2 regions of the Halobacillus sp. GSS1 genome follow, and region 1 is predicted to be linked to the other one. Evidence: riboswitches for the same ligand, from Rfam matches in the RefSeq annotation. Region 1 holds a riboswitch; the other holds the start of a gene.

Region 1 (5,844 bases):
TTTCAGGAAGCATTTCCGTCACGTTTTCACCTTCCCATTTCCTGAAATCAGGCATGAGCATCTGGCCGACTTTTTCCTCCATTGTCATGTTGGAAAGAGCATGTTGGACGAGGTCGTAACGATCACCATCCTGCTTTTTGATGGTCGGTTTAAATTCCGTCCTCCCTTTTTTGGAGTGGTCCGGTTTAAAATCAAGGGCAATCCGATCTTTAAAATCACCGTTCGATACCGTCACCCATGTACGTCCAGGTTTTCCTGTAAAAGTGACCGTACCGTCATCCTCCACAGTGGCAACGTTCGAATTCTTCGATTTCCAAACGAGTCCGTCTTCCACTTTTGTAAAATGTCCGTCTTCATACACATTCAGTGCGGAAAGAGTAAACTCATCCCCTTCCATCGTTAAATCTGCCTGTGGTACGTTTTCAAAGATGATTAAATCCGATAATCCGCCATCTTCAGCGGCTTCCACCTTTGTACCCATCAACCACGATGGCAGCATCATACCCAGGGTCAGTGTAAAGATAAACATCCATTTCCCCGCCATTCTCATTCGCCATTCCTCCTTGATTTATCTATTTGTAAAAGGTGTCTTCCTATCCAAAAAGACCCTTTCGCAAAACGTTTTCTAAAAAAGCAGTTCTTCATAAAGTCGGTATAGGAGAAATATTGTTGTAAACGTTTACATTTTGTAATAAAAGCGTAACGGAAATAGATATAGTCGTCTATACCACTTAAGGCCCGAATCGTCCTTTTTCCCTTCTTTTTCCAAAGCTTTCCTACTATTCCAATCGACTCATTTTAAAATAATATGTCAACCTTTCTTGAAATTAATGTAAAAAAAGTACATAAAAAAAGGAACCTGGATCCAGGTTCCTTTCCCTCTTAAGAAGCACTCCTCATTACGGCTTTCCTTTTTTCTACTGTGAATTTCGGATATCTGAAAGCGATCGCTAAAAGACCGGCTGCAGCTGTGAGTAAAGGATAAATGCAAAACGGAACAATCGCGACAGGAGAAATACCAGCCACACCTGCCACTGCTAAAATCTGTCCACCATAAGGAATGATTCCCTGAACGGAACTGGCAAAGATATCGAGGATACTTGCGGAGCGACGCCCTTCGATGCCGTATTCATCAGAAATCTGTTTCGCCAGCGGGCCCGCTGTAATGATGGAAATCGTGTTGTTCGCAGTAGAAAAGTTGACGGCCGTCACAATCCCTGCAATACCAAGCTCCCCGCCACGATTCGAGTTCACTTTCCGACTCACGGCTTGTAATAGAAACTCTATCCCTCCATTTGCACGGATCAATTCCACAAGACCACCGAGCAAAATCGCTATCATTGCGAGCGTCTGCATATTCGTAAATCCATCCCCTACCATAGTGACGAACTCCATACCAGAAAACTTTCCAAGCAGAAGGCCGACACCTCCGGCGAAAACAATACCACCAATCAAAACATAAATGACATTCACTCCGGCAATCGCAAAGCCAAGCACGCCTAAGTAAGGTAAAATTTCTACAATGTTGTACGCGTAGTTTTCATCCAGGCTAGCCGAGGCATCCGCCGTCATTACAGCAAAAATAACGGCCGTGATGATGGCTGCTGGTAAAACGATAAAGAAATTTGCTTTGAACTTCTCTTTCATTTCCGTGCCTTGCGTACGGACAGCTGCAATGGTCGTATCTGAAATAACGGAAAGGTTGTCCCCAAACATTGCACCACTGACAATGGCACCCATGACCAGGGCAAGGCCAATGTCCGTCTGTTCTGCCACGCCTACGCCGATAGGGGCGAGGGCAACCACCGTACCTGTTGAGGTCCCCATGGAAATCGAGATGAAGCAGCCGATGACAAACAAACCGACGACCATCCAGCCTCCAGGGAGATAAGTCAAGCCGAGATTGACGGTGGATTCAACTGCTCCCATTCCGGATGCTACGGCAGCAAATGCGCCCGCCAGCAGGAAGATGATCACCATTAAAATGATGTTCGGGTGCCCTCCTCCTTTCGTCAACTGGGAAATTTTCGTTTGGAAATCCGTTTTCCGGTTCATGGCTAAGGCGAAGAGAATAGCTGCGAATAGGGCAACTAGAACGGGCATTTTATAAAAATCACCTGTGATGACCCCTGATCCGATGAAAAGCAAAATAAAGACCACAAATGGGATGAGTGCGAAAGCATTGCTGCTTGGTTTTGTCATGATTTGACCTCCTTTTTTATATAACTCATCAGAATAGTTGGTTTTATCCCGAGAAAAGTTCCTGATCCAAAAGAAGGCGGCCAACAAAAAAGAGCCTTCTTACAATAAGAAGGCTCTTGAAACGTATCCGTTCATTCCTTCTTATCTCTCAAGTGATCATCACTTGCTGGACTTAGCACCGGCCAACCGATGTTGGTGGTTGCTGAAGCTTCACAGGACCAGTTCCTCCGCTTCTCTTGATAAGAAATATTCAATTGAGTTAATGGTAACTTTACAATAAAAAAGATCCTCTGACAAGAGATTTTCAGAAAAATTGTTATCGATCGTAGCGCCCGATCATTTCCATCGCTTCTTCAGAAAGAGACGTGTCGATGGCATCATTGAAGTTAATATCTCCACTGATAGCACCGTTCGCATCATACATCTCGAACTGTTTCTTAATATCGTCAATAAACATTTCTCCGTTAGGGTCAAGCCCCGTCACACCGACTTTCTTCCAAACTTCTGCGTCCTTAAGCGCCGTATGTTTGGTCATGATATCAATCACTTCATCAAGACCTTCATCATGAAGGAACGCATCATTATAATCACGGACACCCTTCAGATAGGCAGCCATAAAACGTACAGAAACGTCGGTTTCTTTTTCGATGAAATCAGGGGATCCCAGCACCATCGCAATCTGTGCATCCGGAGCGAAATCTGTAGCGTCACCGAAACGAACGTGCAGGTTCTGTGCTTCTCCCTGAGTGATCAGTGGCTCGATCTGAAGAGCGGCATCAATCGATTTGTTCCCCATGGCCGCAAGCATGTTTCCAAAGTCAGACATGAGAACAAATTCGACATCGTCTTCTGTCAGACCGGCATGTTCAAGCATGCGCTGAAAAATATAATCATCCACAGCATTTCTCGATGAAACGGCAATCCGCTTTCCTTTCAAGTCGCTGTACTCTTTGATTTCATCCTGCAGATCTTCACGAATCACAAAACTGAAATAGGAGCTGCCATCGAAATAATGCCCTTTATCGGCAATGATCTTCACGTCAATCCCCTGGGCGATAGCATTGAAGAAGGAAGCCGTGGAAACACCACCGGCAATATCCACTTCCCCTGCTGCCAGAGCTGGAAGCATATCGTCACTATTGGCGAACGTTGTGAACTTGATATCAATGTTGTAATCGTCAAAGTACCCTTTTTCTTCAGCAATATAAAAGCCGGCCCCTGAAGCTGCTCCATCTTCAGCTATTACTACCGTCGCCTTCTTATCTAATGGAGCAAAATCACCGTCTGTGAGGCCACCGCTACCTGTATCTCCCCCGTCATCACTGGAGGAACACCCGAACAGCACAAAGATAATCAACAAAAAAGAAAACAGATGACATACTTTTTTCATCATGGGATTCCAATCCCCTCTCTTCCTCTATTTACGCGAACGCTGTACTTCTTCCTGAAGATGATTCCAAATCTCCACAAAATGCTCCGCCATCAAAGGGTCCGCCCGTACCTGCTCCATATTTCTCGGGCGCGGCAGATCAATCCGTTTTTCATCGATAATCGTGCCGGGCTGCGAGCTCATTAACAAAATCCGGTCGCTAAGTAGGAGCGCTTCATCTATGCTATGGGTAATAAATAAGACCGTTTTCTTCGTTTCTGACCATATATTTAAAAGTTCCTCCTGCAAAATGAATTTATTCTGCTCATCGAGCGCAGCAAAAGGTTCATCCATAAGGAGGATTTCCGGATCGTTCGCAAATGCTCTCGCAATGCTGACGCGCTGCTTCATCCCACCGGAAAGCTCTTTTGGATAGAGCTTGGCGAATTTCTCGAGCCCTACTTTATTCAAATAATAAGCGGTCCGCTCCTTGATTACATCTGCAGGCATGTGTCTCATCTTTAACCCGAAACTCACATTGCCTTCAACGGTCAACCATGGAATGACTCCTCTTTCCTGAAAAACCATCGACTGCAGCGGCCGTTCTTTTTTACTCTTTGCAATCGTGAAGGAGCCACCACTTGGTTTTTCTAACTCCGCCAGAATCCTTAACAGCGTCGTTTTCCCACAGCCGCTCGGCCCGACGAGACAGACGAATTCACCATCCGCAATATCAAGAGAAATCCCCTCTAAGGCCGTCACGCGGGTCTCTTTTTTATAAAAAACCTTTGTTAAATCCTGAATCGATATTTTAGCCTCCATCCCCTGTCGCTCCTTTCATCAGTTAGCGCCATGGCAGCAATTTGGCCTGCAGGCCCCGGAGAATGACCGAAAACAAATAGCCGAAGAACGAAATGAGCACAAGCCCGACAAACATTTCTTTCAACAAAAAAGCTTTATACGACGTCCAGATCAAATACCCGATCCCTGAATTGGCTCCCATCATTTCCGCTGCGACAATCGTAAGCAGCGCGATCGCCTGCCCCATCTGAATCCCTTCGAGCATGACCGGAAGCGAACCCGGCAATGCAATCTTGAAAAAGAACTGCTTCGAATCGGCCCCATAATTCTTTGCCACATCCAAATAAATGCGGTCAATGTTTACAACGCCCGCTACTGTGTTTATGACGACAGGAAAAAACACACTCCCCGCAATCGTCACCACTTTGGAAACTTCACCGACACCGAATAAGATGATGATGATCGGCAGGAGCGCAAGGGTCGGGATCGGCATGAGTGCCATGATAAGAGGTGAAAGGAAATGGCGGATGGGTCCATAAAGTCCCATCAAAAGACCGATCACAATCGCCGGTATGACCCCGAGCAGGAACCCGGCAAAAATACGAAACAAGGAAATCCCGACATGATGGAACAGCTCCCCGCTCATCCCCATCGCCCAGAACGTCCCGACGATCTCTGTCGGAGGCGGGAAGAAACGGGCATCAATCAATCCCGTTCGTGATAAAAACTCCCATAGCAATACAATGAAAATCGGCGAGGATATTGTCAGTATCTGCTTCAGACGGTGCTGCATCTGCCGCTTTTTCCACTCTTGTTTTTCCATTTGTAAAGGGTCTGTCACAGATTCCCTTCGGTCATCTTTCATACTCACCACCTCTACAGCTAATTTATGTGCGGGTGCCCAATTGTGTGAAAATGGTTAGATCGTTCTCTTTTCGTGTAACTAGAGGATCATTCTGGTAAAGAACCAGATTACGAGAATATGGTTCTTTGAAAAAGATGGTTCCAACAGAAAAGAAGTCCTTGAAAAAGAAACAGGCTCCCCATCATATGATGGGGAGCCTGTTTCTTAATCTCTATCTTATTATTAGTACAACTTCTTACGAAGAAAAGCTGCCTTTTATGATGATGGGTCCACTTCAGTATAGGCACTCTGATCAGCAAATACATCCAATCCTTCAGGAACACGGATATAAAGCGCAGAACCGTTCCAGTGGGAAACGATAGAATCCATCCACATCGTCCCTTCCTCTCTGTTAAACAATCGGAAAGGAAATTCAGAACCAAAAAGTTTATATTTCAGATTCTTTGTCTCTCCTGGATAAACCGTGAGGGTTGTCATGTCCATATGAACCGCCGGCGTGTACTTTTCTTCCACTTCAAACCCGTCAATCATCAACGGCGTCTGATAGTAAGAAGCTTCTATGGTCTCTGTCAATTCTTCCGTATGCTCGACAAAAATATTGATGCTG
Region 2 (5,844 bases), on a different contig from region 1:
GTGATCACCTCGCTTCCCTAGTTACAAAAGAAACCAAAATCTCTGTCAGACATCGAAGTTATTCCCTTTCCTTTCACTTATTAGGTGGGATCGTCGTTCTATTTTTTATCAGTCGGGTTTTCACCATATTTTCAATCATTGCTGCTTTCCTGTTCTGGGTTTTCGATTCATACTTATTAGAAACGATAAAAAGACGTAATCAGCATAAGCAGTGAGATTCCATAAAAAGAACCTGGTAACAATGGTCCACCGTTGTTACCAGGCTTTTTTCTTGCACGAACCGTCTGTGATCAGCATCTTATTTATGAGAAAACTAGAAATGGAAAAACTATGAGAGGTTCGAACTAAATCCATATAAATACGCGACCAACTTATTAAATTCCTCATCAGAGGAACACTCAATCTGCAAATCAATAAAGGTCATCACAATTTCTTCGTCCTCAAACGGAAAATGGCTGCTATCTACATTGGTTAAGATCTGCCGTTTGGATAATCCCTTTTGTAGTAATACATCTACGGCCTGTTTCATTGAAGATACTTCTGCCATTTGTATGCCCCCTCAACTTAGTAGTCTTGTTTAAATCCACCTAATCATGCCTTTCGATTAAAAAAACAGGAAAGACCTGAGGAAACCAAGAATTATATATTCTTGTATATATTATTTACTACGTCTTTCTTCTAAATTCCTGCTTTTCATGCCGAAATATAAACGCTCTACCAAGATTAAACAGAGATGTCCCAATCTCACTTTGCGATTCTTTAAATCTATCAGACACGTAGACCAATGAGTCGATATATGTCATAAAAAATAGATAGCTTTACTTCGAAGACTGATTTATAATCCTTTTAGTGAACTCGAATGGAAGGTGATGATCCCGTTAAAATCAGCGGTTGTACTGTTGCTTAAGTCCTATTGAAGTTAAAAGTAAAGGGGAAAATGAAACGAGTGAAAAAATTTGTCGGTTTTACAGTTGCTGCTCTATTAACGTCTACCTTATTGACCACACCTGTCCTTGCCACAAGCGAAACACCTTTTAAAAGTCTGGAAGATTTCAAGAAACAAAAGCAGGTTCCGAATGCCCAGGAAATTAAACTGCTTGGCTATAACCAATGGGGAGAATTTGAAGAGGAAGAGCCGAATAATACCATGGCCCAGGCCAATCACATAACAACTGAGGATCTCGCCGTTGGCACATTCACAAAGAGTGATAAAGATTATTACAAGATTGAAATCAATGGAGATGAAGAAGTGGATCTGTCTGTATCTCTTTTCTCTATGAATGAAGATGAAACCAACATGCAGCTGAATGTAAATGTTTATAACTCCACCGGTGAAGAAATGGATAGCTACTTTGAAGGTAGCGACGAGTATGGATATGGGGGTGGATTTTATCTGGACCCGGGCGTCTACTACTTTGAGGCTTCTGATTTAGCTGACTTGAATAATGGGGAAACATACATGTTTAGTCCTCTTGTTCTCGAAGATGAACCATATATTGACCGTATCGCCGGTGAAGACCGCTACCATACAGCGGCAGCTATTGCTGTACGTAGAAGTGCTGGGTATCCAAGCGACCATATCATCCTTGCAACGGGAGCTGACTTCCCTGATGCGCTTGCAGGGGCGCCGCTTGCGTTCTACTATGATGCTCCCATTCTTTTGACCAGGAAAAACTCTCTTCCGCAGATTACAAAGTCAACGATTGAGGTGTTAGGCGCCAAGCATGTCACGATCCTTGGTGGCACAGGTGCCATTTCCAAAGATGTTGAAAACTCACTTGTGAAATTAGGACTGGATGTCGAAAGGATTTCAGGAGCTGACCGGTACGAAACCGCAACAGCCATTGCCGAAGTGCTTCCAGCTAGTGATGGAGCCGTGGTCGCGTACGGAAGAAACTTCCCTGACGCGCTTTCCATCGCACCGGTAGCCGCAAGCAACATGATGCCGATCCTTTTAACAGAAAAAAGTAAACTCCCGGATGCTACGAAACAAGCCATCAATGATTACGACTTCACCTATGTCGTAGGTGGTGAAGGAGTGATCGATCAAAAAGTATTCTCTCAACTTCCAGATCCAGAACGGATATCCGGGAAAAACAGATATAGCACATCGATCGCAATCGCTGAGTACTTCGAACTGGAACCGACGTTTGTGAATATCGCGACTGGAGTGGATTTCGCAGACGCTCTTGCAGGAGCCACTTATACGTATGGTGAACCGTTATTGTTGACTCCTACCAATTACCTTTCGCCTGAGGTGAAAGATTATTTTGTTAAGAACGAAACCTTCTACTTCACTATTCTTGGTGGCACGGCAGCTGTCAGTGAGAATGTGGAGGATGAGATTCTGGAGCTATTTGAATAGGTTTCTACTACTCTACTATTCCATGGTCAGCCTTAACAAAATGCAAAGTCAGAGCATTAAGTAAGAACAGATTAAACACCACCAAGTAGTCAATCAGGCTTGGTGGTGTTTTTCTACAAATTATCCTAGAAAACTCCAAAAATGCCTTATCGTTTGGTTAATCACTTACTAAAAACGGAACCTCAAGGGAAAGATTATGGAAACACCCTTGACTCTTTAATTGCCGGGGATCATTACAATTTCTACCACACTCAAATAAAATAAATTTTCACACTTTTCTCTAAAATGCATTGACACATACCCTTTCCCTTGCTAACATGGCACTTAACCAAATAACGAAAGAACATCTTATCCAGAGAGGTGGAGGGACTGGCCCTGTGAAGCCCGGCAACCGCTATTAATATAGCATGGTGCCAAATCCTACTGAGTGAACGCTCAGGAAGATAAGAGATTTACATAATCTCTAGCCTCTCTATCAATGATAGAGAGGTTTTATATTTTCCAACTGAATACATATTTCTTATCCAGAGAGGCAGAGGGACTGGCCCGTTGACGCCCGGCAACCATCAAGCAGCCGCTTGAAAAGGTGCTAATTCCTGCAGGAGATGATCCTGGAAGATAAGAAGAGCCAAGAGCCCTCTTCTTATTTTTGTGAAGAGGGCTCTTTCTATTTTACAAAAAGGAGTGTCTACATAGATGAAACCCGTACTTTTAGATGGCATTCGTACCCCGTTCGGAAAATGGAAAGGGGCTTTGAAAAAGAAATCCGCAGCAGAACTTGGATCACATGCGCTAAACGCTCTAATTGAGAGAAATCCGATAGCCAAACAGGCAGATGGTGCGCTACTTGCCCAAGTGATCCAGGCTGGGGGCGGCCAAAATCCTGCCAGGCAAGTCGCTTATAAGGCGGGGGTGGAGATCAATACACCTGCCATCACATTGAACAATGTCTGCTTAGGAGGAATCGCTACGATTGCGGATGCCTCCCGTAGACTGCAGTTGAACGAAGGAGAATTATACATCGTCGGTGGTTTCGATTCGATGACTAACGCTCCTCATACCGCTCCTGTACGTGCTTCTTCAGGACTCGGTCATAGCATACTGAAAGACACCTTACTGAACGATGGTTTGTGGTGCGCCTTAAGCGATGTGTCGATGGGAGCTCTTACCGATGAGAAAAACCGCTCCTTTGAAATTAGTCGAGGGGAACAAGATGAGTATGCGGCCCTTTCCCAGCAACGAGCATCAAACGCTCAGGAAAAAGGCTGGCTGCAGCCAGAAATCACTCCTTTCTCAGGATTGCTTGAAGAAGATGAAGGTATCCGCAAAGGAACGACAGTTGAAAAGTTATCGAACCTCTCCCCTGCCTTTTCCAACGAAGGCACGATTACGGCAGGCAATGCGTCTCAAATGACGGACGGGGCGAGCGTTGGGATCGTTACCACGAAAGAGAAAGCAGAATCACTCGGACAGGATACGCTCGCAGAAATCATCGATTGGTCCGAGATTGCCGGACCAGATCCGAGTTTACAGACGAAACCATCGCAAGCGATTCAAGAACTATTAGACAGACACCAATTGACAACTGACGATATCGATCTGTTTGAAATCAATGAAGCTTTCGCCAGTGTGGTGATTGCCAGCTGCCGGGATCTTGGCATCGATTATGACCGCGTCAACGTCAACGGTGGCGCGATCGCTCTTGGTCACCCATTAGGCGGCACAGGGTTTCGACTCGTTTTGACCCTTGCCCATGAACTGAAACGTCGCGGCGGTGGAAAAGGCATCGCGTCCCTTTGTGGCGGTGGCGGACAGGGCATGGCCCTATTGATTGAAGTTCCTCATACATAATTCGAAAGGAGACATATCCAATGAATACATCAATTACCGCTCAGCGCTCCCCTTATCTTTGGGAACCATCGAGCGAAAGAATAGAACAATCGCATATCAAAGCTTTTGCTGAATCTACCGGCCAGCCGCTCTTTCCATATGAACGGTTCCACCGCTGGTCCGTTTCCCACCTTTCTGAATTTTGGTCAGCCGTTTGGGATTATGCAGGAATTATCGGAGATAAAGGCGACCGTGTTTTTGTCCCTGGCCCTTCGATGCCGGATAGTACATGGTTTCCGGAAGCACGATTGAACTTCGCTGAAAATCTGCTGCGCGGTTCTCTTGATCGAACCGTTGCCTATGAAGCGAATGAGGAAGGTGTTCAACGAAGCATCACTTTACATGAGCTAAGGCAATCCGTCGCCAAAGCACAGGAAGGATTGAAGCGATTAGGTGTACAGGAAGGCGATTGTGTCGCCGGGGTCACGACGAACGATATCCAGGGATTGGTGGCATTGCTTGCGACGACCTCACTCGGGGCGACATGGACCTCCTGTTCCCCTGACTTCGGGACGAAAGGAATCGTCGACCGCATTGGTCAGGTTAAACCGAAAGTATTGATTGCTCCTCTCTCCTATCAATATAAACAGAAGCCGTTCCAAATCGAGGACAAAATCAAGCAGACGACGGAACATCTGGAAGGACTATCCGCACTCGTCACTTTCGAAGGGAAAACGGATATTGAAGGGATTGAATCTCTTTCATGGAACGAGCTATGCAACAATGAAGCACAAGAGCCGACGTTCGAACCCGTTCCTTTTAATCACCCTTTATATATTTTATATACATCTGGAACAACGGGACTGCCGAAAGCGATCGTCCATTCGGTCGGTGGGACGCTTCTGCAACATGTGAAAGAGCATCAGCTCCATTGCGATGTCCAGCAAAATGACGTGTTGTTCTGGTACACCAATACCGCTTGGATGATGTATCCATGGCTCGTTTCAGGGTTGGCCAGTGAAGCGGCCATTCTATTGTATGACGGCTCTCCCGTAAGGCAGGATTCCCTAACCCATTTGTGGGACATTGCGGATGAAGTCGGCATCACGCATTTCGGCACAAGCCCTAAGTACCTCGATACATTGATGAAAGCAGGGGTCGACCTGAAAAGCAGTCATTCCCTCGACTCTTTGAAAAGTCTGCTATCCTGCGGGGCTCCCTTAGCGTCTGAGCAATACAACTGGATCTACCAAACCATCAAACAGGATTTGTTCCTTGCCTCCATTTCAGGCGGTACAGAAATCATCGGTTGCTTTGTGATGGGCTCTCCCGTTCACCCTCTGAAGCAAGGTGAAATTGCTTGCAAAGCGTTAGGAATGGCGGTCGATGTATTGGATGAGCGAGGAGCATCAGTCTATGAAGAAAAAGGCGACCTTGTTTGTACGAAGCCATTCCCAAGCATGCCGCTCACTTTCTTCGGTGAAGGTGGAGAGGAACGTTACCGGAAGAGCTACTTTTCCAAACGACCAGGGATCTGGACACACGGGGACTTAGCGGAACAGACCATTGACCAATCGTTCATCATTTATGGACGTGCCGATACGACCTTGAATCCGGGGGGCATCCGCATCGGAACGGCAGAAATTTAC

The links. A riboswitch is a leader RNA that binds a small molecule or an ion and turns the genes downstream of it on or off. The one in region 1 is predicted to bind S-adenosylmethionine.
Region 2: linked by a shared signal. The riboswitch ahead of J0K78_RS12260 (thiolase family protein) and the one ahead of J0K78_RS11685 (Na+/H+ antiporter NhaC family protein) in region 1 are both predicted to bind S-adenosylmethionine.

What each region holds. Positions count from the first base shown of each region.
Region 1 covers NZ_JAFLHE010000004.1:301,238-307,081, reverse strand. The annotation lists gene J0K78_RS11690 (glycoside hydrolase family 3 protein) at 1-550, opposite strand, end outside; gene J0K78_RS11685 (Na+/H+ antiporter NhaC family protein) at 883-2,286, opposite strand; SAM riboswitch class I at 2,341-2,448, opposite strand; gene J0K78_RS11680 (ABC transporter substrate-binding protein) at 2,519-3,592, opposite strand; gene J0K78_RS11675 (ABC transporter ATP-binding protein) at 3,620-4,393, opposite strand; gene J0K78_RS11670 (ABC transporter permease) at 4,416-5,237, opposite strand; gene J0K78_RS11665 (hypothetical protein) at 5,493-5,844, opposite strand, start outside.
Region 2 covers NZ_JAFLHE010000005.1:112,558-118,401, forward strand. The annotation lists gene J0K78_RS12245 (hypothetical protein) at 1-215, shown strand, start outside; gene J0K78_RS12250 (hypothetical protein) at 329-547, opposite strand; gene J0K78_RS12255 (cell wall-binding repeat-containing protein) at 938-2,365, shown strand; SAM riboswitch class I at 2,711-2,815, shown strand; SAM riboswitch class I at 2,883-2,990, shown strand; gene J0K78_RS12260 (thiolase family protein) at 3,062-4,216, shown strand; gene J0K78_RS12265 (acetoacetate--CoA ligase) at 4,237-5,844, shown strand, end outside.